2 regions of the Desulfitobacterium dehalogenans ATCC 51507 genome follow, and region 2 is predicted to be linked to the other one. Evidence: riboswitches for the same ligand, from Rfam matches in the RefSeq annotation. Region 2 holds a riboswitch; the other holds the start of a gene.
The links. Region 2 has a riboswitch for S-adenosylmethionine ahead of DESDE_RS06345 (trans-sulfuration enzyme family protein). Riboswitches for the same ligand answer to the same signal wherever they lie in the genome.
Positions count from the first base shown of each region.

Region 1: linked by a shared signal. The riboswitch ahead of metA (homoserine O-acetyltransferase MetA) and the one ahead of DESDE_RS06345 (trans-sulfuration enzyme family protein) in region 2 are both predicted to bind S-adenosylmethionine.

Region 1 is NC_018017.1:3,978,418-3,994,457, forward strand. It holds gene DESDE_RS19075 (molybdopterin-dependent oxidoreductase) at 1-1,839, opposite strand, end outside; gene DESDE_RS19080 (TorD/DmsD family molecular chaperone) at 1,856-2,560, opposite strand; gene DESDE_RS19085 (4Fe-4S dicluster domain-containing protein) at 2,794-3,345, opposite strand; gene DESDE_RS19090 (molybdopterin-containing oxidoreductase family protein) at 3,342-5,381, opposite strand; gene DESDE_RS19095 (PucR family transcriptional regulator) at 5,378-6,604, opposite strand; gene DESDE_RS19100 (DUF1847 domain-containing protein) at 6,897-7,553, opposite strand; gene DESDE_RS19105 (DUF1015 domain-containing protein) at 7,746-8,981, opposite strand; gene DESDE_RS19110 (phosphoglycerate dehydrogenase) at 9,012-10,175, opposite strand; gene serC (3-phosphoserine/phosphohydroxythreonine transaminase) at 10,202-11,284, opposite strand; gene DESDE_RS19120 (HDIG domain-containing metalloprotein) at 11,783-12,373, opposite strand; gene metA (homoserine O-acetyltransferase MetA) at 12,443-13,366, opposite strand; SAM riboswitch class I at 13,443-13,549, opposite strand; gene DESDE_RS19130 (cysteine ABC transporter substrate-binding protein) at 14,452-15,327, opposite strand; gene DESDE_RS19135 (amino acid ABC transporter ATP-binding protein) at 15,362-16,040, opposite strand, start outside.
Region 2 is NC_018017.1:1,299,015-1,315,054, reverse strand. It holds gene DESDE_RS06365 (homoserine dehydrogenase) at 1-306, opposite strand, end outside; SAM riboswitch class I at 414-515, opposite strand; gene larE (ATP-dependent sacrificial sulfur transferase LarE) at 625-1,428, opposite strand; gene DESDE_RS06350 (hypothetical protein) at 1,480-1,830, opposite strand; SAM riboswitch class I at 2,101-2,199, shown strand; gene DESDE_RS06345 (trans-sulfuration enzyme family protein) at 2,289-3,434, shown strand; gene DESDE_RS06340 (YczE/YyaS/YitT family protein) at 3,431-4,099, opposite strand; gene DESDE_RS06335 (TetR/AcrR family transcriptional regulator) at 4,592-5,242, opposite strand; gene DESDE_RS06330 (ribosomal maturation YjgA family protein) at 5,292-5,684, opposite strand; gene DESDE_RS06325 (GNAT family N-acetyltransferase) at 6,015-6,542, opposite strand; gene DESDE_RS06320 (hypothetical protein) at 6,608-7,129, opposite strand; gene DESDE_RS06315 (ABC transporter permease) at 7,341-8,477, opposite strand; gene DESDE_RS06310 (ABC transporter permease) at 8,512-9,672, opposite strand; gene DESDE_RS06305 (ABC transporter ATP-binding protein) at 9,669-10,367, opposite strand; gene DESDE_RS06300 (DUF2318 domain-containing protein) at 10,439-11,020, opposite strand; gene DESDE_RS06295 (tRNA threonylcarbamoyladenosine dehydratase) at 11,335-12,102, shown strand; gene DESDE_RS06290 (response regulator transcription factor) at 12,283-12,975, shown strand; gene DESDE_RS06285 (sensor histidine kinase) at 12,980-14,371, shown strand; gene DESDE_RS22250 (hypothetical protein) at 14,409-14,711, opposite strand; gene DESDE_RS06275 (nitroreductase family protein) at 15,041-15,583, shown strand; gene DESDE_RS06270 (DoxX family membrane protein) at 15,700-16,040, opposite strand, start outside.

The DNA of each region.
Region 1 (16,040 bases), 1.6 Mb from region 2:
GGTCAAGGTCACCAAAGTCTCCATGGTCTTGCCATCGGCACCAATCACCTTAGCTCCGGCGATTTGGTTGTAGAACATTTGTTTTTCGTCGATGGGCAGAACCTTTTTGGCATCCAAGCCCATTTTCTCAGCTAATTCGTAAGCAATACGAATATCGCTTTTAGCTTCATAGAGGGGCTCGGTAACTTGACGCCAGAAAACGAGAGCCTCCCGGTTGATGAAGCTGCCAAAACCGCCGACCTTTTCCCATTCCGTTGTCACTGGGAGCACTATATCGGCAAACTTACTGTTGGTGGTTAAGAAATGGCTGGTGGAAAGAACAAACTCTACATGACGGTGAGCTTCAATTCCCTTGGTTTGTCCAGAACGGGTTTGGAGATGGGCTTCCGGGCCATGGTAGATCATTTGAATATTAACATCCCGGACATCACCTTTTCCTGCCACATAATGTCCATCAAGGATGGCCAGCCACATTTCATTGTCGTTAATGGTTTCCTTAATGGGGTTGGCCACGGGGGGAAGTCCGTTAGCTCCGGGAGGAACAAGACTGGGGCCGCCATTGGCTGTAGCATAGTGGCAGCTTACTCCGGTCATAGCGCCGGATCTGCCCATGTTGCCGGTCATGGCACCGAAGGTCATGAACATTTGCGGCCAGGAGTCAGAATTATGGGTACGAGCCGGGCCCCAAGCTGTGAAGAGGGCCACACGATCTTTTTTGGCAATCTTTAATGCTAAGTCGCGGATTTTCTCAGCAGGTACTCCGCAAAGTTCTGCTGCCCATTCCGGGGTTTTCGGTGTGTTGTCATAGGTGCCGAGGACATAATCCTTAAAGTTCTCTTTGGGATCCGCACCCTCCGGCATATGATCACTGTCAAAACCTACGGTATACTTATTTAAGAACTCCCAGTCAACCAATGGATTGGTGGTGGGATTATCCTCTTTCAGCAGGGTATAGGCCATTCCCAGGAACATCGCATGGTCTGTGCTGGGCATAATAGGAAGCCACTCAGCATCCAGCAATTCCACGGTATCGGAGTAGATAGGATCGATGAAAACAAACTCTGCTCCTGCCTTTTTGGCCTGAAGATAATGATAGGTGGGATTTCCAGCGGCACTCCAGGAGGAGTTTCCGCCTACGATGACGATCAGCTCAGAGTTGCGCAGATCCATCCGGTCGTTGATGCTTTGCTCAAAAAACCCTTCAGCCATACCGAATTTTTCAGGGCCCCAACGCCAGGATCCCCAGGAGCTGGTTCCCCAGGAACCAATATACCCTCCGGCTAAGGAAAGGAGTCGGCCGAAATCACCGGCATTGGAAGCAAATATGCCACGATTGCCGTACTGATCTTTAATACGGTTGATTTCACTGGCGACGATTTCATAAGCTTCATCCCAGGAAATGCGGACCCATTCGTCCCGGCCACGGAGCTCTTTTTTGCCGCCGCCAGGCTCCCAATTCTTCCGCTTCATGGGGTACTTAAGGCGATCCACTCCGAATACCTGCATTCTTTGGGAGCGTCCACGGTTACATCCTCTTTGTTGTGGGTAGTCAGGAGTATCGTGATGGGTATCATCGGTTTTTTGACGAACCACAACACCATCTACCACATAAGCTTTGTTGGAGCAACGCCCTCCACAGTTATGCCAACAGGCTACAGGCATCCATTCTCCTTCTTTTCCAGCCAGATTAGCTGAAGCTGTGGTGGAATCTACGGTAGTCAATCCGCACCCTGGAAGGGTCACTGCTGCTGCCGCTCCGGCTGTAACAGTTGCTGTCCATCCCAGAAAACGTCTTCTGTTCATTGTATAATTTTTTGCTTTTTCAATGAGATTAGCCACCTTTTTCACCTCCAAATTATTTAACAGAACACTGGGTACTATCTATAAGCTCTTCAAGAGCCTCCAGATCAAGAGTCAGAAATCCTTTGAGAACCTTAGCGATTCCAGGATAAAAACTGGATTGGGCATTTTCCCTTATCTTAAGGGTCAATTCGGGAACCCACTGCAGCAAGTGGTTTTCTAAGAAATCTTTTTGATCGGTAAAGATCTGTTGCAGCTTCTCCATATTTTCTTCATTCATAGCTTCCTGAGCTTGCAAAGTAAGCTGATACATAAAGTCCAGCTCCAAACCAAGGTGGTCATCAGCCTCTTGCATAAAATTCCTGGGAAGAAAATGGTATTTGAGATAAGCCTGCCGAACTTGGAGAGTTCGCTCTTGAAAAAGGAGCCGTTCTTTGCTCAAGTAAGCTGATTCCCACAGTGGGGCAGGGAGCCGGTCGGGGCCGATGAACATTCGTGTATAATCCCAATGCAAGGAATCAAAAACCTCCAGGCTTGTTAAATCCTTCTCATAAATCAACGCAAGAATTTGCGCTGCACCTTCCGCGATGTCTTTCTGTTCCTCCTGAAAAGGAAAGTTCTCAAATAAACTCCTGTCATTTATGAATGCGAGAAATTCAGGAGTGGGTTCTTGCAGAAAAGCTCTTCTTAACAGATCATAAATGATAACTCGGGTTTCAAGTAAGGGTTCAATTTGTAAAATACTTTTGTTATTGTTCATTTTTTCACCCCCCTTTACACTCTCATTATCCCAGAAATCGATTTGTACAAAGTTACAAAAATCACGACATATTTTTTGTATTTTCTTTGAACTTTTAGAATCAATACAAATACAAGAACTTTTCTAGCTGTTACTAATGCACAAGGCCGCATGAAAACCTAGCAATGTAAAAAGCTGTAGTCAAGAAATTAATCATTTCATTGACTACAGCCCCTAACTCGATTGTTTCCAGCTTAATTGTTAATCCAATATCTCTTTTTTTCTTTGGGAGGATAAAAGCGAATGGATGGCTTAGTGAGCCGGATATCCGGAAATCCTTCTACTGTCGGGACTGTACCCTTCTCACCATACTTATTGAAATCATGAACTTGAAGAGCTCCTGTAGGGCATGCGGTTACACAAGCTGGAAGCAGGCCTGCCTTTTGTCGGTCAATGCAGTAATTGCATTTACCAGTTCTGTTGGCTGCGTGGTCAAACTGTGGCGCCTTATAAGGACAGGCTCCCACACAGGTCTGACAGCCTGCACAGCGATTAGAATCGATGAGAACGATCCCATCCCTTCTTTTTATATAAGCATGCTCTGGACAGACACGAAAGCACTCCGGACTTGAGCAATGATTACAGGAAATAGAGAGATAGCGCCCTTCTCCTCCATTGTCAGTGACTCTGCGCCAGGATACCGCCGCCGCTGTTTTGTTTTCATTTTTGCAGGCGAGAACACAAGAATGGCAGCCTATGCAGCGATCCACATTAAACAGAAACCCTTTGGCGTTGATCTTCGTCATTTCTTTTTCACCTCTACCCAAGAATCATAAAAAGCTGCCCCTCGGGCTCCGGTTGTATGAATCCCCATATCCGTATTTTGACCGGCCAGTAGTTGGTTGGTGGTATCACCTTGAGCCATAACCACGACTCCTTGAGGGATGTAGGGGTTAATCTCCACTCTTCGAAAACAGGATCCACGATCGTTAAGCACTATGACATGATCTTTTTCTTTAAGATTCCGTTGCTCTGCATCTTGAGGGTTAAGCTCCACTGCATCCATCTCTTGTTCAAGGTTCAGCCAGCTGAGCTCACGATATTGAGAATGAAGCCTTAACAGGCTTTGGGGAGTGAGTAAACGCAAAGGATAGGGAGATTCAATTCTCTGTTCTTTAAAACGCACCAATGCGGGCAATTGGTTTTCTTTAGCACCTCTCGACATCAGCTGGAATTTCCCGGTCTCCGTAGGATAGCCTTGGACTTCCCGGGAGACTCCCTTTAGTTTATATTTGCGGGGACCTTGAAGAAGCTCTTCCCAATTGTCAATCTCCAGCTGTTTAAGGATCTCTGGTGTCAGCTCTGCCTTAATCCAGTCCAAGGCACTTAATTGCCAAGGAAAGCTGGAGAAGTCTGGCCGGAGCCCATTCAAGACTTGAGTCAAATTACGAGCGATCTCCAGGTCACTGCGTGCTTCGTAAAATGGCGGGATAGCCTTTTGATTGATGGCAATCCACTGATGCCAGTAGCTGCTATGCAAATCATACTCTTCAAAAGGACTGGCAGCAGGCAAAACGATATCTGCTTGGGCCGTGGTTTCATTCATGAACAAATCTACCACAACGATGAGTTCCAATTGACTTACAAGTTTTCGCCAATGTTGAAGATTTTGCCCTTGGCTGAAAGGATTATGGCTTGCCAACCAGAGGAGCTTTAGCGGAGGATCCTTCAAAGCTAAAGCCTCTTGAGCAAAATGAATAATATTGAGACTTCGTACCGGTGCCTTTTCCTGCTCTGGGGGGAGGGGAAAGTTTTTAATATTGAAAGGAAAAATATCGAGCCAATTGTAGTAGTATAATCCGCCGCCTTGTTGGTGCTGATTCTTAGTAAGAGTGACTAAGGCATCGATTCCTCGTACACTCTGTCCGCCATTGGAATAACGCTGAACACCAAAACCTACCCAGGTAGCACAGGGTGATTCCAGATACATTTCAGCCAAATCTTTTATTCCCTCAAGAGGTACTCCCGTTATGGCACTGGCTTCTTCAAGGGAGACCTCGTCCCGAAGATAGCTTTCAAAAGCTTCCCAGCCATGAACATGCCTTTGAATAAAGTCCAGGTCCAAACGGCTCTCTTGCCATATATATTTGAGAACGGCCATGGCCAACAGCCCATCAGTACCCGGCTGGATCTGAAGGTAAATATCCCCTTGCGCCGCCGTTGGGGTGAATAAGGTGTCGATGACTAAAAGCTTAGCCCCTTTATCCCTGGCACGATTGATAAAGCTCCACTGATGAACAGCGGTGCGGGCAGGGTTAACTCCCCAGAGGACGATTCCCTTGGCCTTTGCCATATCTTCCGGATCGCAAAGCGCCCCTTGACCTCGGTTATAGTTTAAAGCATCTCCTCCAGCCGACAAGCATAAATCACCATGGATCTTGGTGTGAGATCCTAATCCTCTGAACATTCCCTCTGTGGCATAATGAAGAATTCCCAGGTTGCCGGAGTATTTGTCATAGCCACTGGCGAGGTTAGAACCATAGCGGTCGTGAAGTTCAATGATTTTTAAGGCGATGGTCTCCAAGGCTTCGCTCCAGCTTATGCGCTGCCAATTCCCTGAACCTCTGGGGAACTGGCGGAGGGGATACTTTAGGCGCTGAGGGCTGTATACATATTCCGTGTAGGCATAGCCCTTAGCACATAGTCGACCATGGGTATAACCATGCTTGGGATTTCCCTCAACTTTAATAAGTTTTCCGTTTTCCACAGTGGAGAGAATCCCGCAAGTCTCATAGCAATTGCGCGGGCAGACATTATGGAAAATTTGCCGATCAGTGTTCATAATTTCTCCTTAAAATCGACCAGGTACTTAATTTTAAAGGCAATAACCAAGGACACTCTGGTATCAAAATCCTCAAGATCCATGTCTAAAATTTCCTCGATTCGTTTGAGCCGATAGCGAAGGGAGTTGGGATGAAGGAAAAGGGCATTGGCCGTAGCTTTCAAATCGCAATGATAGGTAAGATAGTTCTCAAGAGTTTCTGTCAATTCATTTTTTTGTTTGTCCTGAGATTCTAACTCAGCTAACATCTCGCGATAAAACTCTAATAATTCCTGTTTATCATGGCTATAAAGTATTCTTTCTACTCCCAGTTCCCGGAAATAAACGGTGGGGCCTTTCCCTTTGAGGAGAACACTAAGCTTAACGGCCACCTTGGCCTCCTGATAGCTTCGGAATAATTCTGATGGCTGCTCATATCTTCTACCGACACCCACCCGAATCACTCGAGGTGCCAGGCGTTCCTCCGTTTGAGCCAGTACTTGATTGATGATCATATTCAGATACGCTTTAAAATCACGGCGCTTCCCACTTTCAATAGGCAAAGCTAAAATGACTTCTTCGTTTTTTTCCATGAGAATCACGGCGTTATCCAGAGGCTGAACTACGGATTGAATACTATCATGCAGGGTGGTGACAAGATAGTGATCCTGAGAATAGGACTCATAGTCCTCCAGTTCAAAGACTGTGACCACATGAGGCAGGCTCAGATCCCAGCCCCATAGCTTTGCTCTGGCAATAATATCATTATTATCTTCTATGTTTCCATAGAGCAGATCAAAAAGAAAGGCATCCTGATAATTTCGGCTGTTGTCCAAAAGTTCCGCTTCCTTTTGCAGTTCCAGGACAAAGATATTGCGAGCTTGGTGAATCAGTACTTTAAGCCGGTTGTCCTCGTCAGGTCCCGGATCACATAGATAGAGAAAGCCTAAACGCTTGGAGGCATGGCTAAGTTCAATGGCAAGAGCGTCCATTCTCGTCTCCCCTGCCTGGATCTGGACTCGTCCGGGACTAGGAGGATTAAGAGGTAAAACCTCGAAGAACTTCCCTTGACCAAATTCCTCATCGGTTAAGGAGGACTCCAAAACCCTATGTGAAGTGCTTGCGATCATAACTTCTCTACGGACAAAGTGGGAAGTGCTGTCTACAAGTTCTTTAAGACCACCACCATGAACCAGCTTATTCAATAGCTCGTTCTGAAGCTGCAAGGATTCCTCGACATTCATAATCTTCCTCCTCCCTAGAACTTTATATGTCCATTTTGTAAGATTATTTATCCATACGTTATGAGCATTATACGTTATCCTGGCAATATTCCAAAGCCTTCACCTATCTACTCATTGTAATCCTTCTTGATACTAAATACAAAAAAGGAGGGACGATCACTATCTTTGGGATAGTTAGCGCCTCTCCTTTAGGATACACAATTTTTCTTACTTAATATGTGGTTTAAATCACTCATCGGTGTAAATTTGCTCTATGAATCGGTTTCCAGTTTTATATGGAGCCAGTATTGACTTAGATATCCCCTTCTTGAAGTAATCTTCTATAGTAAAAACTGCTGGTATATAAAGCCGCAGCCGGATTATGGCCCAACACTCTATCTTTCGTGATAAGCGTGGTAACAGGAGCCTCGGAGTATTTAATAAATAAGGAATCATGCCCCACGCATAGCCCTACTATCACATTGAGATGGGTCTTTTCCTCATTGAGGAGAGTGGCTTGAAGGACAGGGTTGCATAAGGATTCATGGCATCCCTTGTTGACCTTGAGCTCTTCTGGCACTCCTACTTGAGTCTTGTCGACTGCACCTACTTTACAAATGATACCATAGCTTTCAAGCCCCTTGGCACTAAGAATTTTGGCAAAGGTTTTTGCCTCGCTCATTAATCCCACACAGGTAGCAATACCAACCTTTTTAGCCCCGATTCGTTTAGCAAAGGCTATTATTTCCTCTACTCGAGTGAGTTTACCATAATAGGTCCCTTCGATTTCAGCTGCCGCATTGGAAAGTTTGGAAACAAGGTCATCCTTACGGTATAACTCATTAATCTCTTCTACGGTTTCTTCAGAAGTATGGGTTGTTAAGCAGAATTGAGGAAAGGTCTTGTCTCTTTTATGGCAATTTAAGAGCGCACAATCCGTGCAGCTTAACTTCTTATCCTCTTGATTCATTACCATTCTCCTTCTCTATTTGCTTATAATTTGCTTATATGCCCTTGAACATAGGGATATAACCACTCATTACAATTGTAAGATCTTAAATCTTAAAACTCAAGGAGATTCAGACGTAGAAAAGCAGGGAGCTTTTCTCCCTGCTTTCTCATTCCTCGGATAGTGAAGGAACAAACGAGTCTTCTCCTTGCTTCACAGTTCGTGAATAAACAATCCGCTACGCAGCTTAGGTTCAAACCAAGTGGATTTGGGCGGCATCAGTCGCCCCGCATCAGATACTGCAAAAAGCTCTTGAATAGAGGTAGGGTATAGAGAAAAGGCACATTTCATATCGCTGTTGGTTCTTTTTTCAAGTTCCTGTAAACCACGGATTCCGCCCACAAAGTCAATGCGTTTATCTGTACGGATATCCATAATCTGCAGAATCGGCGTTAAGAGGTGATTCTGCAGCAAGGATACATCCAGCCCTTCTACAGGATCCGTTGAACGAATCTCTTCCCGAGCCCTCAGCTTATACCAAGTCCCTTCCAGCGCCATGCCAAAGGTAGCCTTCTCCTCAGGTTTATAAGGGGTATTTCCTTTTTCCTCCAATTCAAAGCCCCTTTTAATTTCTTCCAAAAATTCGGCCTTGCTCAAACCATTAAGATCTTTCACCACTCGATTATAGTCCAAGATCAACAACTGATCGTCTGGAAAGAGCACAGAAAGGAAGAAATTAAACTCCTCTTGACCCGTATAGTTGGGATGCTCTTCTCTTCGTTTCAGCCCCACCTTAACGGCAGAAGCGGTACGATGATGTCCATCGGCAATATAGATGCTTTGAATTCCGGCAAATCCTGAAGTAATCTTCTCCAAATCCCGGTCCTCCGAGATAACCCAAACGACATGCCTTACTCCATCTGATGCCATAAAATCATAGAGAGGAGTTTTCTGTTTCACTTTTTCAATCACTTCATTAATACTTGCTTGCGAGCGGTAGGTTAAAAAGATCGGGCCCGTCTGGGCATTGCACACATCCACATGATTAATACGGTCAAGCTCTTTATCTTCCCTGGTCAATTCATGCTTTTTAATCACATCTTGAAGATAATCATCAATTGCGGCGCAACCCACCAAGCCGGTTTGAGCTCTTCCGTCCATAGTAAGCTCATAGATATAGTAACAGGGTTTGGTTTCCCGGATAAAAATCCCCTCTTGAATCATTTCCTGCAAAATTTCTCTGGCCTTTTTATAGACCTCAGGATCGTAAGGATTGAAATCCTCAGGAAAGTGAGTCTCCGGACGATCCACCTTTAAAAAAGACAGGGGTTCTTTTTTTATTTCTTCAAGGGCCTCTTCGCGGTTGTATACATCATAAGGGAGGGCAGCTACTTTCCTTGCTACATCTTCCCTGGGTCTTATGGCTTGAAAGGGTCTAATCCTTGCCAAAGTATTCCCTCCTCTTGAATTGAATTCAGCTTATTTTATGACGCGGACTCTCAGTACGCCGTCAATTTCTCTGAGTTTGGCAATCATCTCTGGACCGGCCGGAGTTTCGATATCGATAAGGGTATAGGCATAGGACCCTTTGCTTTTGTTCATTAAGTCCGAGATATTGACATTTTCTTTGGCTAAGGTAGAGGTGAATTGACCTAGCATATTGGGGACGTTTTTATGATTGATGGCAATCCGCCCGGCTTGGGTGCATACTCCCATATCACAATTGGGGAAATTGACAGAATTCTTGATATTGCCATGCTCAAGGTAATTCATCATCTGCTCTACAGCCATGACCGCACAGTTTTCTTCGGATTCCGCTGTGGATGCTCCTAGATGAGGAATGGCAATAACCCCTTCCACTCCGCAGACTTTTGGGTTAGGGAAGTCTGTCACATATTTGGCAACCTTTCCTGTGCCGAGAGCTTCAAGCAAAGCATCTTCATCCACCAGGGTATCCCTGGAGAAATTCAGGATAATCACGCCGTCTTTCATTTGCTCAAAAGCTTGTTTATTGAGCATTCCACGGTTGGAATCGGTTAAGGGGACATGGATGGTAATGAAATCACATTCCCGATAAATGTCTTCTACACTTTTGATGGGTTTAATATATTTAGACAGCTTCCAGGCATGTTCAACAGAAATATAGGGGTCATAACCGCAAACATCCATTTCCATTTTATTGGCGGCATTGGCTACCAAGACGCCGATGGCACCTAAGCCTATGACTCCCAGCTTCTTGCCTTTGATTTCTGTTCCGGCAAATTTAGCTTTATTCTTTTCAACCAGTTTGGCAACTTCGGGATCCGTCTGACAGGAGCTAACCCAGTTAACTCCTCCCACAAGATTCCGGGCAGCCATAATCATGGTGGCAATCACCATCTCCTTTACCCCATTGGCATTGGCACCAGGGGTGTTAAAGACGACGATTCCTTTTTCAGCGCATTTATCCAAGGGGATGTTATTGACTCCAGCTCCAGCTCGAGCAATGGCCTCAATATCAGGAGGTAATTCCAGATCGTGCATAGAGGTACTGCGGACAAGGATACCGTTAGCATCTTCGTAACGGTCTACATTAATATAGTGATCGGTAAAAAGCTTTAATCCCGCTTCGGAAATATTATTCAGGCAATTGATTTTAAACATTAAAAACACTCCTCTTTTTATAATTCTTACTTATTTTCTGCTTCAAACTTTTTCATAAACTCCACTAAATCCTTGACCCCTTGGATCGGCATGGCATTGTAAATGCTGGCCCTCATCCCTCCCACTGTACGATAGCCTTTAAGGTTCTCAAAACCTGCGGCCTTGGCTTCTTTGATAAACTTGGCATCCAACTCCTCAGAGCCTGTCACGAAGGGAACATTCATTAAGGAGCGATCCTTTTTCACCACAGTTCCTTTAAACATGTCACTGGCATCCAAGTAATCATAAAGGATGGCAGCCTTTTCCTCGTTAATCTTTTTCATAGCCTCCAGTCCGCCCAGTTTTTTGAGCCATTTGAACACTTTACCGCAGATATATATTCCATAGACCGGCGGTGTATTATAGGCGGAGTTGTTATCGAAATGGACTTTATATTTGAGCATCGTGGGGGTCCCCGGCAAAACATCCTCCGTGATGAGGTCCTCACGAATAATGACAATCACGACCCCGGCAGGACCCACATTCTTTTGGGCTCCGGCAAAAATAAGTCCATATTTTGTAACATCAATGGGTTCAGATAGAAAATTCGAGGACATATCGGCAATCAAGGGTTTATCCCCCACATCAGGAAGTTTATTAAACTTGGTTCCAAAGATGGTATTGTTGTGGCAGATGTAGACATAGTCCGCATCCTCGGAGAATTTTAAATCTTTAAGGTCTGGAATATAGGAATAGTTCTGGTCCTCTGATGAAGCGATGACATTAATCTTTCCGTACAGCTTTCCTTCGGAAATGGCTTTCTTGGCCCACTGTCCTGTATTCAGATGATCCGCCACCCGATTCTTCATAAGGTTCATGGGAATCATGGCAAACTGTTGGGACGCCCCTCCCTGAAGAAAGAGAATTTTATAATGTTCAGGAATATTAAGCAACTCTCTTAGGTCCTGGGCGGCCTCATTCATCATCCCCTCAATCGTCTTGGAACGGTGGCTCATCTCCATAACGGACATGCCCGTTCCCTGGTAATCCAGCATTTCCTCTGCGGCTTCTCTTAGAACTTCTTCAGGCAATACTGCCGGCCCTGCTGAAAAATTGTACACTCTTTTCATTTGAAATATCCCCCTTATTTATAAATATTTATGAATGTTAACATATATTGGGTTGTCCAGGGTAGATAAAAACCCACCCCAGTCTTTGGGGCGGGTATTCCGCGGTGCCACCCAAGTTCCAGCCTTTACGGTTTACGGGCAGTAAGCCCTACCACCTTCCTCCTTCGTGTCGTTAAGGAGAAACTATGGTAGTGCGGCGCGGATAATAAATAAAACCTCTCATCCCAAATCAGGGACGAGAGGTTATTCCCGCGTTGCCACCCATGTTGCCGTAATCGGCCAACTTATGTCCGCGATATCGGGCGGAACCCGTCACAATTCATCATTGGCCACTCCAGGATGGAATCCGCTTCGCTTCTATGACTGACTTGCACCAACCGTCAGCTCTCTACACATATTCGGCACCGGATGTCCCTTCATCGTGTTGGACTATAGATCTACGCTGTTATGATTCTAATCTATTACAGGCCTTTTTGTCAAGTGTTATGGCTAAAATAATTATTTCCCTGCTTCGACATTGCCTTCTAAGCCGATCTCAGACGCGATGGCGCGCATTCCATTAATGGTCTCTTCGATGATTTCATTTAAGTCCTTACCCAGGCGGTTGGCACCGGCTTCAATGACTTCCCTGTTGACATTCTCAGCGAAGCTTTTTTGCTTCCATTTCTTTTTGACCGATTTGGTGGTCAGGTCATGAAGGCTCTTGCTGGGACGAAGCAAGGCTGTGGCTGAGACCAAGCCTGTTAATTCATCGATGGTAAACAAAACTTTTTCCACGTTCTCCCGGGGTTCTACATCATGGACCAGACCATAACCATGGCTTTCAATAGCCCGGATGAACTCCTCCGGCAATCCTTTGGGAGTAAGGATCTCCCGGGTTTTGCGACAGTGTTGATCAGGGTACATCTCAAAGTCGATATCATGCAATAACCCGATATTTCCCCAAAGGTCAGGATCTTCTTGATAAAGGGAGGCAAAATGGCGCATCACAGCTTCCACCGTTATGGAGTGACGCAATAAGGTCTCACTTTTTACATAGTCATTGAGAAGTTGCCAAGCAGCCTCTCTATCCCGTGTATAATCCAGCATCCGACATCCTTCTTTCTCATAGTTTATGGTTGGTCTTAACAGTCTCAATAGAATGATTAGACCTAGAACTTAGATATTGCCTAATTCTTCAAGGTTATAGGGTGTTTCCTGATAGACGTAGTAGTTCAGCCAATTGGCAAAAAGCAAATTAGAATGACCTCTCCACTTGACGATGGGGGTCTTCATGGGATCATCCCCAGGATAGTAGTTCTGAGGAATAGTGATGGGTAGCCCTTGGGATATATCCCGATCATACTCCGATTTTAGGGTGTGAGGATCGTATTCGGAATGACCTGTAACAAAAATCTGCCGACCGCCCTTGGTCCCGATGAGATAGACTCCGGACTCCTCAGATTCCGAAAGAATCTCCAACTCCGGCACCTTGACAATATCTTCTTTTCTTACCTCTGTATGCCTGGAGTGGGGAACATAAAAGACATCATCAAAGCCTCTGAGCAAACGGATATCCTTGCAGTTTAAGGTATGAGGGAATACGCCGAACATTTTTGCTTGTAAAGGATACTTGGGAACACCAAAGAAGTGATAAAGCCCCGCCTGGGCTCCCCAGCAAATGAAAAGCGTGGAAAAGACGTTGCTCTTACTCCAATCCATAATCTTCTGCAGTTCCGGCCAAAAATCAACCTCTTCAAAGGGCATCTGCTCAATGGGGGCACCCGTAATAATCATTCCGTCAAATTTTTGATCTTTAATACTGTCAAAGGTCTGATAATACTTAATGAGGTATTCTTCCGGGGTATTCTTGGAGAGATGGGTTTCCGGATAAAGAAGGGTAATGTCCACTTGCAAAGGAGAATTCCCTAAGAGCCTAAGAATCTGTGTTTCCGTCACGATCTTATTGGGCATGAGATTTAGAATGACAATGCTAAGAGGGCGAATGTCCTGATGCTCGGCACGCCTCTCTTCCATAATAAAGACATCTTCTTTGGTGAGTATTTCTGCTGCAGGCAGGCCATCGGGTACATTAATCGGCATAGTATTCTCCCTTCAATTACACTTGGAAAATAAAGAAAACCTCTTTCCGAGAAAGAGGGCATCGCCAAAAGTTCCTCTCTCATCTATCAATGCTTCCATCGCAGGAATTAGCACCGTTGTATTCATCAGAATACCGGTTGCTGGGTTTCATCGGGCCAGTCCCTCCACCACTCTTGATAAGAAATGGGATGTATTTAATTGCTGACGATGAAAATCGTCATTGGCACTATATTATTATATCTTTTCTTTAAAGTCAATCTGCTCTATAACAAAATTATTGAAGCACACTATATAATACAATAGATTCCTTCATGTCGTAGGCATACGGGCAGAGGCGGAAAAGCTTTTGCTCGGGTCGCGTAGCTTTACGCACAACGCTCACTCTATAGCTCCAGAGCTGGTCAACTCGCTTTCTTAACAGCTACGCCAAACCCCGCTGCTTTCTGCATGTGAACCGGTGGCTTCGCTACGTTAAGAAAGCCTCGTTGACCCGGTCGCTCTTCCGCTAAAGCCGTTCCCTTTTGTGCGTAAAGCTACACTTGCGGGTCTTTTCAACTCTTTTCCGGGTTTTTTTAAGGGTGGCTGGCGATGCCGCGAGGCAGCACCAGCAGATGATGAAAAGCTGTTCAGGTCATCAGGCAGCTTATCCCACATCACGCCCCTCAAACCCGAAAAGCAGCCTAAGGATTTTGCTTTAAGGCAGAGAACGGATTCTAAGCGAGCAGGGTAGCAATCTTCGCGAAAAGACTACAGCGGAGTCGGGTTGGAAACAGGACGTTTCCAACCGGCCATTGAGAACAAGTGCGAAAGCAGTGCTTTCGAGGAGCGAATTGGCCACGAAACCCGGGCGAGGGTTTCGCCCAAGCCGCCTCACCACAGAGAATACTTAGCGGCGCAGGTGCACCCGACGCAGCGGAAGTCTTGAGCGATTAGATTGCTCCGCGCAGCTTATGGAGTGAACGCCGAAAGCAAAATCCTGGAGAACTAGCTTTCCGGGCCTTTTTCATACTAGAAGACGGCTCTCTCCAACTAAAAGCAGGATGAGAACCGTCTTTCTCTTCATTATCCTTAGACCTATTCTATTACTAAAGTTTTCCGCCTTCGACAATTAACTCTTCAGGTTTTACATCATCTCCGTACACGGGGAGAAGAGTCTTTTTATAAGCTTGCCCCACAAAATCCTCTTTACCAATCGCTTCCAACTCTTGATTGATCCAGTTTAAGAGTTCGGTGTTGCCCTTCTTTACTGCCGGAGCAATTGTGTCCGTTCCGCCTAAAGTAGGTACACCTACAGTGAAGCCGGGATTAGATTTTGCCCAAGCAAGCACTTCCGTATTGTCATGAGCTAACGCGGCTCCTCGACCATCTTTTAAAGCTTCAAAAGCTTCCGTGTTTTGATCATACTTGAGAAGTTCGAGGTCAGGGTGATTCTTGGTTAAATAATCTTGAGCTGTGGTTCCTTTATTGACAATAACTTTCTTCCCTTTAAGCTGGTCGATGGAGGTAATCAGAGCCCCGTCAGGTGATACGAGCCCTAGAGAAACCTTCATGTAAGGATTGGCAAAATCAACCTTTTGCTTTCTTTCCTCCGTGACTGTGAAATTAGCCATGATGATATCTACCTTGTTGGATTCGAGATAAGGGACTCTGTTGGCAGCCTCAACCAATACGAATTCCACTTTGGATTCGTCCCCCAAAAGGTCTTTAGCAAAACGCTTGGCAATTTCCACGTCAAAGCCTTGATTCTGTCCATTGGAATCCACATACCCAAAAGGCGGTTTGTCGCTGAATACTCCAATCCTTAAGGTACCACGCTGTTTAATCTCTTCTAAAGATCCTGCAGAGGACGTACCATTTGAGTTATTTGCTGGGTTGGCTCCTGCTTGGCTGCACCCCACAAGCCCTCCAAGGAGTAAAGCGCCTGCTAGTGCGAGGGACAATAATCTCTTCATCTTTTTCATCGTTTCTCTCAACCTTTCTTTGCTTTTTTGTACTCTAGTATTGGAATATATTAAGAAATCGCCTAGCCCGATCCGTGCGAGGATTATTAAAGAACTCCTGAGGTCCAGCAATCTCACAAATATCACCTGAATCCATGAAAACGATTCGATCAGCCACAGCCTGGGCGAAACCCATTTCATGAGTGACGATAATCATGGTCATTCCTTGTTTGGCCAAACCCAGCATAACATCAAGAACTTCTCGAACCATTTCCGGATCAAGGGATGCTGTCACTTCGTCAAAAAGCATAATCTCGGGATTCATACATAAGGCCCTGACGATAGCGATTCTCTGCTTCTGACCTCCGGACAACTCCCTTGGAAAAACGTTTATTCTATCATATAACCCGACTCTTTCCAAGAGGACCTTGGCTTGCTCCAGCACTTGGCTTCTACCCCTGTTCTGAACTTTCGTGGGGCCAAGAAGAATATTCTCAAGCACCGTCATATGGGGAAAAAGATCATAGTTCTGGAAGACCATACCGATCTGCTGACGGATTTTTTTCCAGTCAACATTTTTTCCTATGAGGCTTTGACCTGAAAGCAGAATATCTCCCCCTTGAATGGGTTCAAGACCATTAAGACATCGGAGCAAGGTGCTTTTCCCGCATCCGGAAGGCCCTAAAACCACAATAACCTCACCCCTCTGGACTTGGAGATTAATCTCATTGAGA
Region 2 (16,040 bases):
TGTCACTACATGCTTTCCTTTATCTAGCGCCTCTTTGATATAAGAATAGGTGGGATGTTCACCTCCCATAACTTCCACTACTACTTCAATCTCCGGGTCATCGAGAATATCTTGAGGTTTCTGTGTTAGAATAACCCCCTCAATTGCTCGCTCTTTACTTATATCTTGAACAAGGGCCTTGCTTACGACCAGTGTGATCCCCAGTTTGCGAAGAATTTTGTTTGAATGGAGTAGTATTCCTTTTACCACCCCTTGGCCCACGTTCCCACATCCTAATAGACCAATACTCACTGTATTTTCCTTCATCTCTCTATTCCTCCTCTTCGTCGGTCCTTGACGGTGCCTGCAATGTTATAACTAGAGCAAATAAAAAGCCCTTCCATATTCCAGGAAGAGCTTATGTCTTATATTTTTGCTCATCTTCCAGGAATAATCCTGCTGGAATTAGCACCACTGCCACATAGGCCGGTTGCCGGGTTTCATCGGGCCAGTCCCTCCGCCACTCTGGATGAGAAGTATTCAATTTTTCATTATTATATGACAGTAAACAAAGTAATGTCAATAGAGCAGAGTGATATATTACAGAACAATGTGATCCCTTCACTGTAGAACTATGAAGTAATGCTACAGAATTGGTATTCCTTCGTTTAGACTGCCGCTTCGAAAACCCTCTAAATCCAGAGTAACATAGGTAAACCCTAATTCCTTGAGGGGCTTGACGATAGTATCGAGGTCCAGTTCCATAAGTTTCAAAAAATCTTCTTTAGGAATTTCCAATCGGGCCACATCCTGGTGATAACGCACTCTTAAATTTTTAAATCCTAGTTCTTTAAGTAAAGTTTCCGCTTTCTCTACGCGCCGAAGCTTTTCGATCGTGATCTCCTCTCCGTAGGGAAAACGAGAAGATAGACAAGGACTGGAGGGCTTATCCCAAGTTGAAAGTCCCATCTTCTTGGAAAATTGACGAATCTCTTCTTTGCTCAAGCCCGCTTCTTGTAACGGACTCCTTACCCCCAAGGCTCTCGCTGCTTGCATGCCAGGACGGTAATCTTTTAGATCATCAGCATTACTCCCATCAAGAACCCAATTAATCTTCTTCTCTTGGGCAATGCTCAAAAGCTTTGTAAACAGCTCATTTTTGCAATGAAAACAACGGTTCTGAGGGTTCTTTACAAACTCCTCCTTGTCCATTTCTTCAGTTTTAATTACTAAAAACTTTGCCCCAAACTCTTTAACCTGCTGCAAAGCATTGTTATAATCAGCAGAAGGCATCGTTTCCGAAGCACCGATGACAGCAAGACAATGATCCCCTAAAGTTTCATGAACTACTTTTAAGAGAAAGGTGCTGTCCACCCCACCCGAAAAAGCTACCACAACTGATTCCATTTCCTTAATGATTTGCTTTAAGTGATTCAGCTTTGCTTGCATGATTTACCTCCAGATTACTCAAACTTAATTAAATTTCACGCTTTAATCGATCTATTCTTTAGAATTATCGCTAACATAGTAGTTTCTCAGCCTCTCCATTCTTTCAGAATACTCCTCTTGAGTCAAGATTCCTTGCCCGACTAATTCCGAAAGCACTTTCGTATAGCGTTCTAATTCTTTCATCTTTTTACTTGAAACTTTCTTATGATTGTAAAACTGTATAACCTCTTCTAATTCATTATTATCCAGCACCCCGATATCCCGCAACCTGACCAGGCTTAACTCACCTTCCTCATTAACCGCAACATCATTGGAGCTTTGGATCAATGGCTGTATAGCCAGCCTTACAGCAAGAAAGATAATAATGAAAAGTAATATTGGATATACAAGGATTGCCTCCATTGTTATGACTCTCCCCTCTTTTTCATACCTTACTCCTTTACACAGTCATGAATTTTCTCTCGGTTAGGGTACTCTCTAATGCTTGCACACATGGAACTGAATTTTAGCTCCGCTTAACTAAGATATTCTCAAAAAGCTAGGATTTTCCTCTTTTCAGAACGAAGTACACTAGAACACGAAAAATTCACTTGCAAAGCCCATAGGAATAGTATAGTATTATCTAAATATCTTATTAAGCTAAAACGAATTAAATATGGACTTATGTCAAAGCTCTTATCGAGAGTGGCGGAGGGACTGGCCCAATGAAGCCCGGCAACCTGCATATGTGAGGTGCTAAATCCAGAGAACTATTAGGTTCGAAGATAAGAGGACGTGGAAACAATTCACGACCTCTTTCGAGGTCGTTTTTGTTTACGCACAACAACTTTATTGATTGCTCAAGTGTCTAAAGAGGAGGAATGAGAATGAATATTTTAACCGAACTGGCTCAGATCGGCAACCGCCGAGATCCCAATGGAGCGATTAGCTTTCCAATTTACCATTCATCCACCTTTGCTCACCCTGGCTTCGGTGAAAGCACAGGCTTTGATTACTCACGAACCGGCAACCCTACCCGCCAAATTCTGGAAGACGCTATGGCAAGCATAGAAGAAGGTACCAAAGGGTTTGCTTTTTCTTCAGGCATGGGCGCCATCACCACTATTCTCTCCTTATTTTCTCAAGGAGATCATCTCCTTGTTACAGAAGATCTTTATGGGGGAACCTATCGCATCCTTAAGGAAGTCTTCAACCGCTTTGGTCTTCAAGTGACCTTTGTGGATTCCAGCAATCTCAGGGCCATAGAAAAAGAGATCCGCCCCGACACAAAAGCCATCTTCACCGAAACACCGACCAACCCTCTAATGAAGGTTGCCGACCTTAAGGGGATCGCTTCCTTGTGCCAGATGCACGGTCTCTTAAATATAGTGGACAATACTTTTCTTACACCCTATTTGCAAAAACCACTGAACCTGGGTGCAGACATTGTTATTCATAGTGGCACCAAATATCTCGGTGGTCATAATGATGTCGTGGCGGGCCTCGTAGTGGTTCAAGGAGAAGAGCTTGCAGCTCGCTTTGGACGTTTGCAGAACTCTCTCGGCGCTACATTAGGCCCCCAAGATTCCTGGCTAATTATCCGGGGTTTGAAAACCTTGGCCCTGCGCATGAGAGCACAAGAAGAAAATGCCCTCCAGATTGCACAATGGCTGGAGATGCATCCCCTTGTCACCGAGGTCTATTATCCCGGACTTGAGCATCATCCCGGATATGCAACTCAGCTTGAACAAGCCCGAGGCTTTGGTGCTATGCTATCTTTCCGAGTAAAAAGTCCCAGCTTAATCCCCGAAATATTAAAATCTCTCAAGATTATTTCCTATGCAGAGAGCCTTGGTGGTGTAGAATCTCTAATCACTTATCCCGCTACCCAAACCCATGCTGATATTCCTCACGAAGTAAGGGCAAGGCTTGGGGTGGACGATTGTCTTCTCCGGTTATCCCTAGGTATCGAAGCCGCCGAGGATCTCATTGGAGATTTAGAACAAGCTTTAAAGCAGATGCTTTAGGCATCTTCTCCAACGGATTTCTTATAAAACCCCTTCAGATTCTTAACGGTCTCATCAATGGTCTCATGTTTGACCGAAGTCGCATCAAATTTCACCCAAGCAAAGACCGTTTGTACGCAGATCCCTATTCCAAATGCAGAAATAACTGTACCAATTCCTACGGGTCCGCCCAAAATCCAGCCGATCAAACATACCGTTACTTCAATAATCCCACGGCAAAGCCCTATCGATAATTTAGTCTTTCTCTCTAAAGCCACCATTAGACTATCCCTTGGGCCTGCTCCAAAACCAGAGGCAATATAGAGATAGGAGCTAAAGGCGCAAAGGAATAATCCAAGGATGAGCATAATCATCCCTGGAATAAAACTCTGCATCTCAGGGATTAGTTTTAAGGGTAACAGTAAGTCAATATAAATTCCGATAGCAAATATATTAAAGATAGTGCCAATACCCAACTTCTCTCCAAGCAAAACGACTATGATAGAGATCACCAAACTGGCCACTATAGAAACATTTCCAATTGTGATGCCGACAGTATCGGCAGTCCCCCGATGGAACACATCCCAGGGGGCATAACCTAAATTGGCTTTCATGGTCATAACAATTCCGAAGGATAGTAAAAAAGTGCCTAAAAATAAATACACAAGCCTTTTCCACAAATTCATATCCGCACTTCTCCTCAATATCTCCTGATTGATTATCTAATAAGTGTAACATTTTATTGAGCACATTTCCAAACCTTTATTTTATTTCTAACGTATATCTTACTCATAAAACGGTATTAGGACCGGGAGAAGACAAAGACTAAAGTGGAAGCCATAGCGGAGCTGTAGCGTCATTGACCCAGTTTGAGCCGGAGATTATGAAAGTGTTTGTAGGAAAGGCTTTATGAGCACCTCACAACCAAAAGAAGGCTAATGCTTGTAATGATAAAAAACGCGATACCTGTTAGATAAAACGTAAACTGTACCGCTGAACTTCCAACTATAGAAATTGTTTGACCGATAGTTATCGTAAAAAAGCTTCTCTTCCATGGCTGTTTTGTATTGGTTGAATTGATACTCATACTCACATCTCCTATTTCTAAAATATACCGACGTTTGGTATGTATCTTTTTAAAATAATAGCTATTCTCTACATCCACCTGTAAAGAATAGCTATTTCTGTTTTTGGGAAAGCGAATGGAGTTCGTTAATGGATTGAAGAACCTCTTCCGTAAATATAGGGACCCCTATTTCTTCAAATACATTTCTTGCAAAGAAAATTATGTCCTTTAACTCATTGGGAGTCCAAGAATACATCCACGGGTTAAACCAAACGTTAAAAAATAAGAGAATCATCTGGGCAAGCCGACGGGGTTGAGCTGTATGAATGGATCCATCTCTAATACCTTCCTCAATAACACCTGTAAGCAGGTCGGCTGCAGAGCCCATAGTATCTCGCATATGAAGAGCCAATAATTGAGGATTTCTAAGAAACGGCGGTACGGTCTGATCGAGAGCCTCGTGTTGGGCCGATTGTATAGAAAACATAAGCATCTTACAAAGTTTATCCAACCCGGATATGCCGGTATCGTGAGCAACTGTTTTTATATCCGCTATCCCCTGCTCAGCTAATCTTTTATTCACCGCATCCATAATTTCTTCTTTTGACTTGAAGTGATGATAAATAGCGCCTTTACTCAAATCTCCCAATTCATCGATGATATCCTGTATCGTCGTATGCTCATATCCTTTGGACATAAATAATTTCATGGATGTATCGAGAATGCGGTTTATCGTTACTTCAGGATATTTATTCCGTGCCATAGTAGTACTCCATCTTTATATACATACTTTAAGTATGTATACGTATATGTCAAGGTAGGTAAGAGTTTATCAACCTATCTATAACTGCTCCCACCGCTACTCCGATGGTATAGGCTACTAAATCCCTCCACAAAAAGCCATACCCTAGCACCAAACCACCCAGCCGGGTTTGCCTTATAGCATCAATCCAGGGAGCATGATAAAGCTGACTGATTTCAATTCCAAAGGTGAAAAGCAAAGCTACTGCAGCAAGCCAGCCGGTTCCTTTCAACCTGAAAATAAAGCAAAACATAAAGAAAACCATAAGTGCCCATAAGGCATCTCCCAAGTAAAGATTGATTGTATAGGGCAAATACCCCGAAAACTGCCGGCTGCTTAAGCCAAGTATTATTGTTACTCCAACAAAGATAAGGTAAGTCCATCGATTTCTTTTTGCTGCCATAATCATTTCCTCTTTAAAACAATAACAACTATGCTTCAGTAACTCCTCCGGTGCTGATTATACTTAATTCTTCTCCACCTGTTTTAAGCATACAGAGTTATCCCATTAAAAGCAATTTTAATAAACTGAGTACGGAAAGTGTAACGAGGCCGATTCCCCCGCTCCTTTCCGTTAACTTTATCTTCTCATCGGGCAAGGGGAGCCTTTCCCTCACCCAGTCAATATATCTTTTACTATAGGTAAGTGTAACAATACTATTCCTGCAAATAGCACAAAAATCCATAAAACCATACTAAACCACTCAGGCATCGCTCACCCCCACAGGTTAAGTTAAGACTGAAGATTATAATTTGCTCTGTTTATTCTGGCCATTAGATATTCATCTTCATATTTTCCATTTCTTATTGCCGCCAAGCGCTTTATTCCTTCTTTTTCAAATCCAAACCTTTCATACAAATGTATGGCTCTAGCATTGTCTACAAATACAGTTAATTCGATTCTAACTAACATTAGCCAGTTGTCCGCAACATCTATAAGTCTTCCTAACAAGGCACTGCCAACACCCTGATTTTGGTAGTCTTTATGAATCATTATACCGATAGCACCACTATGCCGCATGCGATGATTAGGATATACCGTTAAGCCTGCACTTCCTATTATCACTTCCTGTCCATCTTGAAGCCTGGCTACCGCCACAAATTGATGCTGGTTGACATCTAAGTTGGCGATAAACTCCTCATTCCTCTTTGCCCGCTCGGACGGAATGCCTAGAACATTTTCAAAAACGCCAGGCATACGCCTCAACTCATTTATACCTTTGCCATCACCAATTTCTATGGGTCGAATATGATACTCCATTCCTATGTCCTCCCGGTAAAAATTTCCGCAATGTTTCAACGATATGCAGCTGCTTTAAGATACTATCATTCTTCTAATTCCGAATCGCTTTCTCTCTTTAATCCAGCTGTTCTAATAAGATTCAATAGATTAACCAACCCCTGTGAACCAAGAAAAATGCCTATTCCAATAAGCAATTCGGTTGTTGGTCCTCCCAAAAAAAGCACCCTTAACCCGGTGGGTTCCGGTAATCCATAGCTAGCAGTATGCAAGCTGGCTAATTTAGTCACCAATTCCGGCAATGAGTGCCCAATAAAATAAAGTCCCAATACTGAAAAGCCTATTCTCTGTAGATCACTAGCCCCTAATCCGATGACCTCATTTTGATTCCTTTTTTTAACCAAAACTTTAGCTAATTTATCAGAAAAGTACCACAGTAAAACACCAAATAGAATTGTAATTAAAGAATAAAAAATGTTTACCATACTATAATCAGCTATCATATTTGCCGCTACAGGTACATTAAGCGAAAGCAGTCTGGACCCTTGAACGATAAAGAATATCCCGATAAGCTTACACCCTATACTTGCAATCTCACGCTGGTTCATTCTTTCCCCTCCCTTAAAACAACCCATTTCCTGCCGATTTCCCTTCTATGTATACTCCTTCATTTTTATCGTTTAACTTCGCTAAACCGGAATATATCTCCTTCTAATCCTTTAATCAGTATAAGATAATCTTGTCAACATAAATAAAAAAACAAGCACTGCATAACGAATTTTTACCTCATGCAGTGCTTGTTGGTGCGGATTCCTCACCTTATATGAACTTAAGAACATCCTGTAAATTCAGCTTAAGTATTCGCCATGCAGGATAAATCATTGCCAGCACTCCTACCAGAAGAGATCCGGCAATCAGGGCGCTTCCTAAACCGACGTGAGGCGCAAAGGCGAAGTTACTATAACCTAAAAGCGGTCCCAGTACAAGGGGGACAAATACTCCTATGATATATCCTAGAAGGCTTCCAGTAAGGCTGGTGATCAGCACTTCACGACCAAGCAAGGATAGTATATGCCTTTGGCGAAAGCCAATAGCCCGAAGCACGCCAAGTTCACGAGCCCGGTCATGGACATTTCCGGCCAAAGTTACGATAATCACTAAGGCCCCGATTAACCCCATGGCTAAAGAGATGGTTGAGGAAAAGCTGGCAAAACGCTCCAGACTCTCTTTGGAGCCTTGGACAAGCTGAGTCACTTCTGTGACGTTAGCCGACCGTAGAACAGAAGTTAGTTGGGTTACGGTTTGTGCCGTGTCTTGCGTATTGAGTTCGATTAAAGACCATTCGGAGGTTATATCTGTAAAAGATCTAGCGGTATTGATCGTTGTAAATACTCCTTGGTCCTCTGCTCCTCCCGTTTCTTCCATAATTCCCACCACAGGGTACTTCCCTTTTCCTAAATCCAGGATATCCCCAATCTTCAGGTTAGAATTCATGGCCAACTGAGAACCGATTACCAACTGATTATCCTCGGCGACCCTACCTTCAATCTTCCACCAGGGCTTTATCTTAAGCTCTTGGTCAAAGTCAACACCGATAATCATGAAGGTCTTGCCCATGGCTTCTGCCGAGCCAATAACTTTGGGAGCAATGGTCACTTCCGGGCCCATCTCTTGGGAGATCATCTCTACAGCATCGGCGTCCAGCTTCTTGACCTCATACTCCACCCCGGAGACAGATAATCCTCCATAGCTTAAGTTCAGGTGCTCGGAACGAGGGCTAATCACTACATTGGCACCATATTCGGTTAAACTCTTCTGCAAATCTTCCTTCATTACCAGCGCTAGGATGGTTAAGGCAGAGATAGTGGAGACGATAAAGGCAAATGTCAGGATCAGAAATAGAGTTTTGCCCGGCCTTCTACGTAGATTTTGCAGGGCGATGTGGTTAAGTGTCATAAATACCCTCCGAGATAGAAGTAAAGCAGATTTTTTAGAAGTAACGCAGGGCTTCAGCAGGATCGAGCTTAGTTGCCTTCCAGGCTGGATAGATAGTGGCAAGGAAGCTGATCATCAGGGCAGCCACCAAGGAGTAAAGGGCAAGCATAGGCTGAAAGGGTATCTGAAGGGTAAGTTGAGCCAAAGAAGAGCCAAATTGCATAGCCAGCCCCATGCCCAAAACAAAGCCCATTAAACCTCCCAAACCGCCGACCAGACTGACTTCATAAAAGAACATGCGTAGTATATGCTTTTTCCGAAAGCCAATAGCTCGCAGAACCCCAATATCTCGCGTCCGCTCTTTAACAGCCGAGATCATGGACATAGCCACCACAAACCCACTGGTGATAAGCAGAATCACTGATATCACTGTAGCAAAAAGGCTAAATTGGGCGACGGTATCGTCCCTTGCTTCTAATGTGGACTGGAGAGCGGTCACTTTAGCATCGGGGAGTTTTTCACTTAATTGTAGGGTGACATCTTCAATAGGACAGGTGTAGCAAAGAACTGCTGCTTCAATAAGACTAATAGCAGTGGGCTTATGTTCAACTTTTTGCAAGGTGGGTAAATCCATAAAAATCGCCTGGTCATTTTCCATGGAGCCTGTGGGTTTGATAATTCCCCCTACCCGGAACATTTCTCCTTTAATCTCAACCTCATGTTGAGGGCTGAGATTAAGGATCCGTGCCACTTCACTACCGATCAGAATCTCGTCATCTTTTGGAAGTTGCCCATCTGCTAATCCATCAATAGTCCACCATTTTTTTAAGCGCAGCTCTTCAGCAAATTGTACTCCCACCAAAAGAACTTTTTTACTATCTATCTCCGCTTCAGCAAGCAATTTAGGAGATATGGTGGCTAAAGTCTCATTATTCTTGATGGTTTTCATCTCTGGAACCATGGCCATATCCAGCTCTTTTCCTGAGCTGGTTCCCACAGTTACTCCACCAAAGGATAAGGTTTCCCCTGTCTTAGGGAGAATAAGAAGATTGGACCCAAATTGGTCGATTTTATCGGCCACATCCTGTTCCATAGAGCGAGTGGTGGTAAAGAGAAAGACGCTGGAAGCCACACCGATGATAATGCTAAGCAAAAGCAAAAGGGCACGCTGCTTGCGCCGTTTTAAATTTCCCAGGGTAATGGTGAAGATCTTCATATTGTACCACCAACCACAGGCTGCGGATCCTTCTCAATGATTCCATCGCGAATCTGTACCCCATGGGAGACATAGGCAAGATTCTCTAGATTATGGGTCACCATGATAATGGTCTGCCCTTCTTTATTTAAGGACTGGAAGAGTTCCAGGATTTCCTTAGCTGTCTTGGTATCTAGACTTCCTGTCGGTTCATCGGCGAAAAGAATCACCGGATCATTGACAATGGCTCGGGCGATGGCCACTCGATTTTGCTCTCCACCGGAAAGCTGGTTAGGCAGCCGCATGGACTTTTTGCCTAACCCTACCTTTTCCAGAACTTTTTGAGCCATCTCCCTTTGGGCTTGATCCGAGTACTTGGTAATCGCTAAGGGAAGCATGACATTTTCTAAGGCAGTAAGATAAGGGATCAACTGATATTGCTGAAAGACAAACCCAATATACTCATGGCGGAAATCGGCTCTTCGCTCTTCATTCAACTCATAGATGTCAATATCATCGATTAAGACCTTACCCTCTGTGGGTGGGTTCAACGCACCAAGGATACTGAGTAGGGTACTCTTTCCCGACCCGGAAGGCCCCAACAAAGCTAGAAACTGACCTTGAGAAATCTGGAGATTAATATTTTTTAGGGCATGGACTGATCCTTCCCCGCCTTGATAGATTTTTGATACGTGATTGACCTTGATAAGACTCATATTCAACCCCCCTGCTGCTCAAGGCTATTAACTATTTGATCTACCACTGAATTCAATTAAAATTCTACCAACTAAACTCTAGGCTTCCAAGCATCCAGTATCCCTTGATCCACTTCCAGGTTATCCCCATTTTGAGTATAGACTAAGCGATCAGGTGGATAAGCCTGGCATCCTCCGCTTAAGCCCTTAAAAGAGTTTAAGGTCCAGGTAGTGTTGCAAGCATTGCAGACAAGATTATCGCCTTCAATTCGGAAGGAATCACTGTTGCAGGGCTCGCAGATGCTTACAGCCACAACGACTTTTCCATCGGGCAGAGCTACAGCTGTAAGAGGAATGGTCTTATCATTGGCTTGGTACTGGGTATAGATAAATTTCTTTTCCTTAAGCTCGGACAAGGTGGTGACCACCACTTTGCCGTTTTCGGCATTGACGGGTGCCGTTTCGGCCTGCTGAAGAGGAGATCCGCTGTAATCGACCGTTTGACCAAGGGTTGCAACAGCATACTGATCCCCATCGGAGCTTCTGTTTCCTAAGAAAAAACTTCCCGCAATAATAGCGATTCCTAAGACAATCGCTCCACCAATCAAAGGCACTTTGCTCTTTTTTTCAGGTTGGGTAAATTTCTCTTTTTTACTGTTCTGGTTATTGCTCATCAAATCTAACCCCCATAATTTTATTTTTATAATTCCGTACACTAAAAGAAATCTTTACAAATTAGCATGTCATAAATATAATCAATACACAAGTTTTTTTCAAGCAAACCTATCGTCTTTCTAATATTCTCTTTTTTTACTTCCAGCTTTGTCTAAGGCGCTACCTTTGGTCGTGTTAGTCCTGATGTCTGTGGACAAAATAATAGCTAAACACTCTCTTTCTTTGCCTAAAGCACTATGCTATACTGATTAACTGAAATCATAAAATTGACCTAATGGAATAGATAGACTTCTGAAAAACGAGGAGGATACTCATGCAGCATAAATTCTCTAGAACTGAGATTCTTATTGGTAAATCCGCATTGGAGAAGCTTAGCCAAAGCACAGTTATAATTTTCGGCGTAGGCGGTGTGGGATCCTATACCGCAGAAGCCCTGGCTCGGGCCGGTGTGGGGCACTTGATCCTCGTGGACTACGATGAGATTTGTTTGACCAATATCAATCGTCAGCTTCATGCTCTTCATTCGACCATCGGTAAAGCGAAAGTTGAAGTCATGAAGAACCGCATCCTGGATATTAACCCAAAGGCGAAGGTGGAAGCTATTAAAGAATTCTTCTCCGCCGAAAATGCAGAAAGCTTCTTGGGCAAAAAGCCGGATTATGTGGTGGACGCTATTGATACCGTCTCCGGTAAAGTTGCTCTGGCCAAAGAATGTATCCAGCGTAATATTCCCCTGATTTCCAGTATGGGAGCAGGCAATCGTCTTTCCGCTGAAAACTACCGTATTACAGACTTATCCAAAACCAGCGGAGATCCTTTGGCCAAAGCGGTACGGAAATTACTTCGCAAAGAAGGAATTACAAGGGGAATCAAAGTCGTATATTCTCCTGATCTCCCTCTCACACCCTTAGCTACGGAAGCCGATTGTCGAAATAATTGCATTTGTCCGGGGGGCGATGCCCATTGTGCCCTTAAACGGCAAATCCCCGGCAGCATTTCCTTTGTCCCCCCAGTATCAGGGCTTCTCATGGCAGGGCAGGTTGTGAATGACTTAATCGCAGGCTGTCCCCGCGAGGCCTAAGAAACAAAGAAGACCAAAAGCATACGGCTTGGGTCTTCTTTATTTTTACCGATGACTGTGATTTCCCCATGAAAAACTCATGAATTTCTTATGAATTCCTGGAACAATCTATGGATATTACTTTCCAACCGCTGCTTGGTCCACTAAAATTAGACTATGTTAAAAAAGAGGTGAATCTCCATGCGAATTCTCTTAGTGGATGATGAAAAAAATATCAGCAATGTCCTTAAAGCCTATCTCCAGCAGGAAGGGTTTCATGTGACCACAGCGGTCAATGGCCTCGTAGCCTTGACCTTATTTAAAGAAAATTCCTACGATCTCGTCCTTCTAGACCTTATGCTGCCCGGCTTATCCGGTGAAGAAATCTGTAGGGAGATTCGTAAAATCTCGGCCACTCCTGTTATTATGCTCACAGCCAAGGTCGAACTGGAAGATCGGCTTCAAGGCCTTAACCTGGGCGCCGATGACTATATTAGTAAACCATTTAGCCCGCGGGAAGTTGTGGCTCGGGTCAAAGCAGTGCTTAGGCGAACCCATATAGAAACCTCTCCCCTTGCCGATAGTATCACCTACGATAATGGCTTGACCATTGATAACTCACGGCACGAAGTCCGTTTACTGGAAGAGGTCGTCTCCCTTACCCCCACTGAGTTCAAAGTTCTAGGTGCCTTAGCCAAATATCCGGGAAGAGTGTATTCCCGAGGGCAGCTGGTACAAATCGTCCAAGGGCATGATTTTGGCGGGGATGAACGGGTGATTGATGCTCATATCAAAAAACTCCGCCAAAAAGTCGAGAAAGTACCCAGTGATCCCAAAATCATCCTGACGGTCTATGGAGTCGGCTATAAATTCAACCCACATAAGGAGGAGTAAAACCATGCATAAACGCCTTTTTCTCTCCTCCCTAGCCATTATTCTCTTGACCTTATTGCTCAGCATTCTATCCGTTAACTTTGTGTTCCAAAAACATTTCAGTAATTATCTCGCCAGCTCCACTGAAAAGACTCTGGAGCAATTGCCCGAGCGTTTGAGCAGTAGTTTCTTCAGTCATGGTTGCTGGAATCCGGATTCCCTATATGATATCGCCCACTCCCTTCCCTTTGGAACCCATATCGTGATCAAAGAACCCTCTGGGGAAACTATCACGACCCTGATCAACCCCATGGAATCCATGCTACAAAATGATTCCGGCATGTGGATGAATATGGGTTTAAATTACGCCATTGAGGAATGGAAAAGCAAGACCCTCATGATCCCTGGGCCCACTGGAGTCTTTGCCATTGCGGAAGTTCGGTATCCGGCCAGGGCCAAGGTTCTGAACCCCGCTGATCAGTCCTTTGTCTCTGCTATCTACCAATCCTTGTTTCTAGCCGGGGCTTTTGCCTTGATCATTGGTACTATCCTGAGTTATTGGATCAGCCGGCGCCTGATTTCCCCTTTACAAGGGTTGACCGAGGCCGTACAGCGGGTGGGTGAAGGGCATCTGGATGAGCAAGTCCCCGTTACCGCTAAGGATGAAGTCGGTCAATTGGCTACCGCCTTCAATGGGATGGCCGAAAACCTGAAACGGCAGGAACAACTCCGCAAGCAGTTCAGTGCAGATATTGCTCACGAATTGCGCACTCCCTTAACCTCCATCCGCAGTTATATTGAAGCCTTCCAAGATAGAGTTCTTCCAGCAAGCAGCGAAAATCTTGCTGTCATTAACGAGGAAATTGAGCGGCTGGTCGAGTTATCCAGTGATCTTAAAGATCTCAATGTTGCAGAGATGGGTGCCTTGCATCCTCATTTAACTCAGGTCAATCTTTCCGAGCTTATAGATAAAACAGTGAATAAGATCTCCCCTCTTATCCAGGAAAAAGGCATTTCTTTAGAATGGCGTAAACCTGAATCAATTCTTATAGAAGGGGATGAGTACCTATTAACCCGCCTTTTCTACAACCTCCTTCACAATGCTTATAAATTTACGGAAAGCTTGGGTAAGATTGAGGTCCAAATGGAGCTTCGCCAAAAGGATGTACTGATGACCGTTTCCGACTCCGGAATCGGTATTCCAGAAGAAGACCTTCCCTTTATCTTTGAACGGTTCTATCGCTCAGAAAAATCCCGCTCACGTGCAACAGGTGGCACGGGCATCGGCCTCGCCTTAGTCCGACAGATCGCTCACCTTCATCAAGGAACACTAAAAGTCGAAAGCATCCTAGGCAAAGGAACCCAATTTATAATCATACTTCCGTTAGTAATCAAAGATGAGTCGACTCGTATCTAGAACAGAAAATTCATCTCATAATGCCATAGATGTTCATTTAGATAAGATGTAGCTTAGTCCTCTGCACATTAAAGAAGCCATCAAATTCTGAGCCCGTTAAAAGCTCAACTTTGATGGCCAATTTCCTTTCTTGTAAGCCTTTCACATCCAGAGCTCGAAAGGCATTAAGTATAGCAGTAATAGTTACACCTACATCTGCAAATACCACTTCTAGATGCCCACCTATGCCCACAAGGATGTAACTGGCGACAAAGAGTACTAAAAACCCAAATGAATAGTTATTGTCTAAGACCGTTCTTTGTCTTTTCAGTACTATATTTGAAACAAATCCAGGGTCCAATAGTTTATAAGACTTATACCTCTTTAATATGTTCTAAGCCCTTTTCAAAAATATCCCTGACATGGTTATCGGACAGATCGTAAAGGAATGTGTTCATCATACGTATATGGATTTGTTACATTACAACGAAAATGCTATAGTTATATCATCAACAATTGATCAATCGTTCAGCTATTACTTGACAGATAATTGAACGAATACTTAATTATTAACCTAATCTTCTCACTTAACTTCATTTACTAAATGTTTGGATTGGAGTAAAATTAACTAAACCATTTGCCGAAGTCTGAAAAGAGGGAAAATTTAGCCTTTGGAGGAGAGATTATATCATGGATACCATCAAAGCGATTGGATTAAGAAAAAGTGTACGGAGCTATCTACCAAAATCTGTAGAAGCAGAAATAATTAATCAGCTTGTGAGAGCCGGCAATAGTGCACCTAAAGTAGGTTTTTTCCATACTTCAGTCATTGAAAATCCTGAAGTATTGAAGGAAATTAACGAAGAAGCCTTAGTCCAGTACAAAAACTCCGGCGACAAACTTCTCATGGGGCGGGCAGCACTCGAAGGCTACCAGCCCCTATATGGTGCTCCTGTATTCTTCCTCTTCTCTGCTCCTTTTGCTAACCCTCTGAAGGAGGCCACCACTTCCTGTGCCGTAACTTGCATTACCATAGCGGCAACGTCTCTTGGACTGGGTTCTTGTTATATTCATTCTGCCTTACAAGGTATCAAGGGAAACTCACAACTCATGGGAAAAATAGGCATACCCTTTGGTTTAACCCCTATCTGCGGAGTTGTGGTGGGCTATTCTGCCGAGGACTCCTTACCACCCTACCGCTCCACTGAAGAGAATGTGAATTATTGTCGATGAAAAAGCGCCTGTCCCGAAAATTATTTCGGGCAGACGCTCCCATTTCATATTGTCATAGACAACACAAGATATCTCTTTATTATATTTTAGAATTGTGTTGAGATAAATCCGGATTATTAGCCCGCTTGATTTATTCCCTTATTTATTGTGGTTCTATGACCGGCATCAACCGGAAAAAGATGTCTTAAGAACCCTTTGTTCAAGATGGGGAATTTGTCCACCAGTTTATTCATAAAGAAGCGATCTACTCCAATTGCCCCCGATGCTGCCGCAAAATATAAAATAACCAAGAACCCAATAACCATTTGGGGGTTAGAAGATACTGTACCCGAAAGTAAGAATGAAAAATTCATGGTTAGAGCAAAGAATGCTGCTAATGTGGTAAAACAGCCAAGAATAAGTCCCAGCCCGATCATTACTTCACCGGTTTTAACCATGAAAGCCATAATATCTGCAT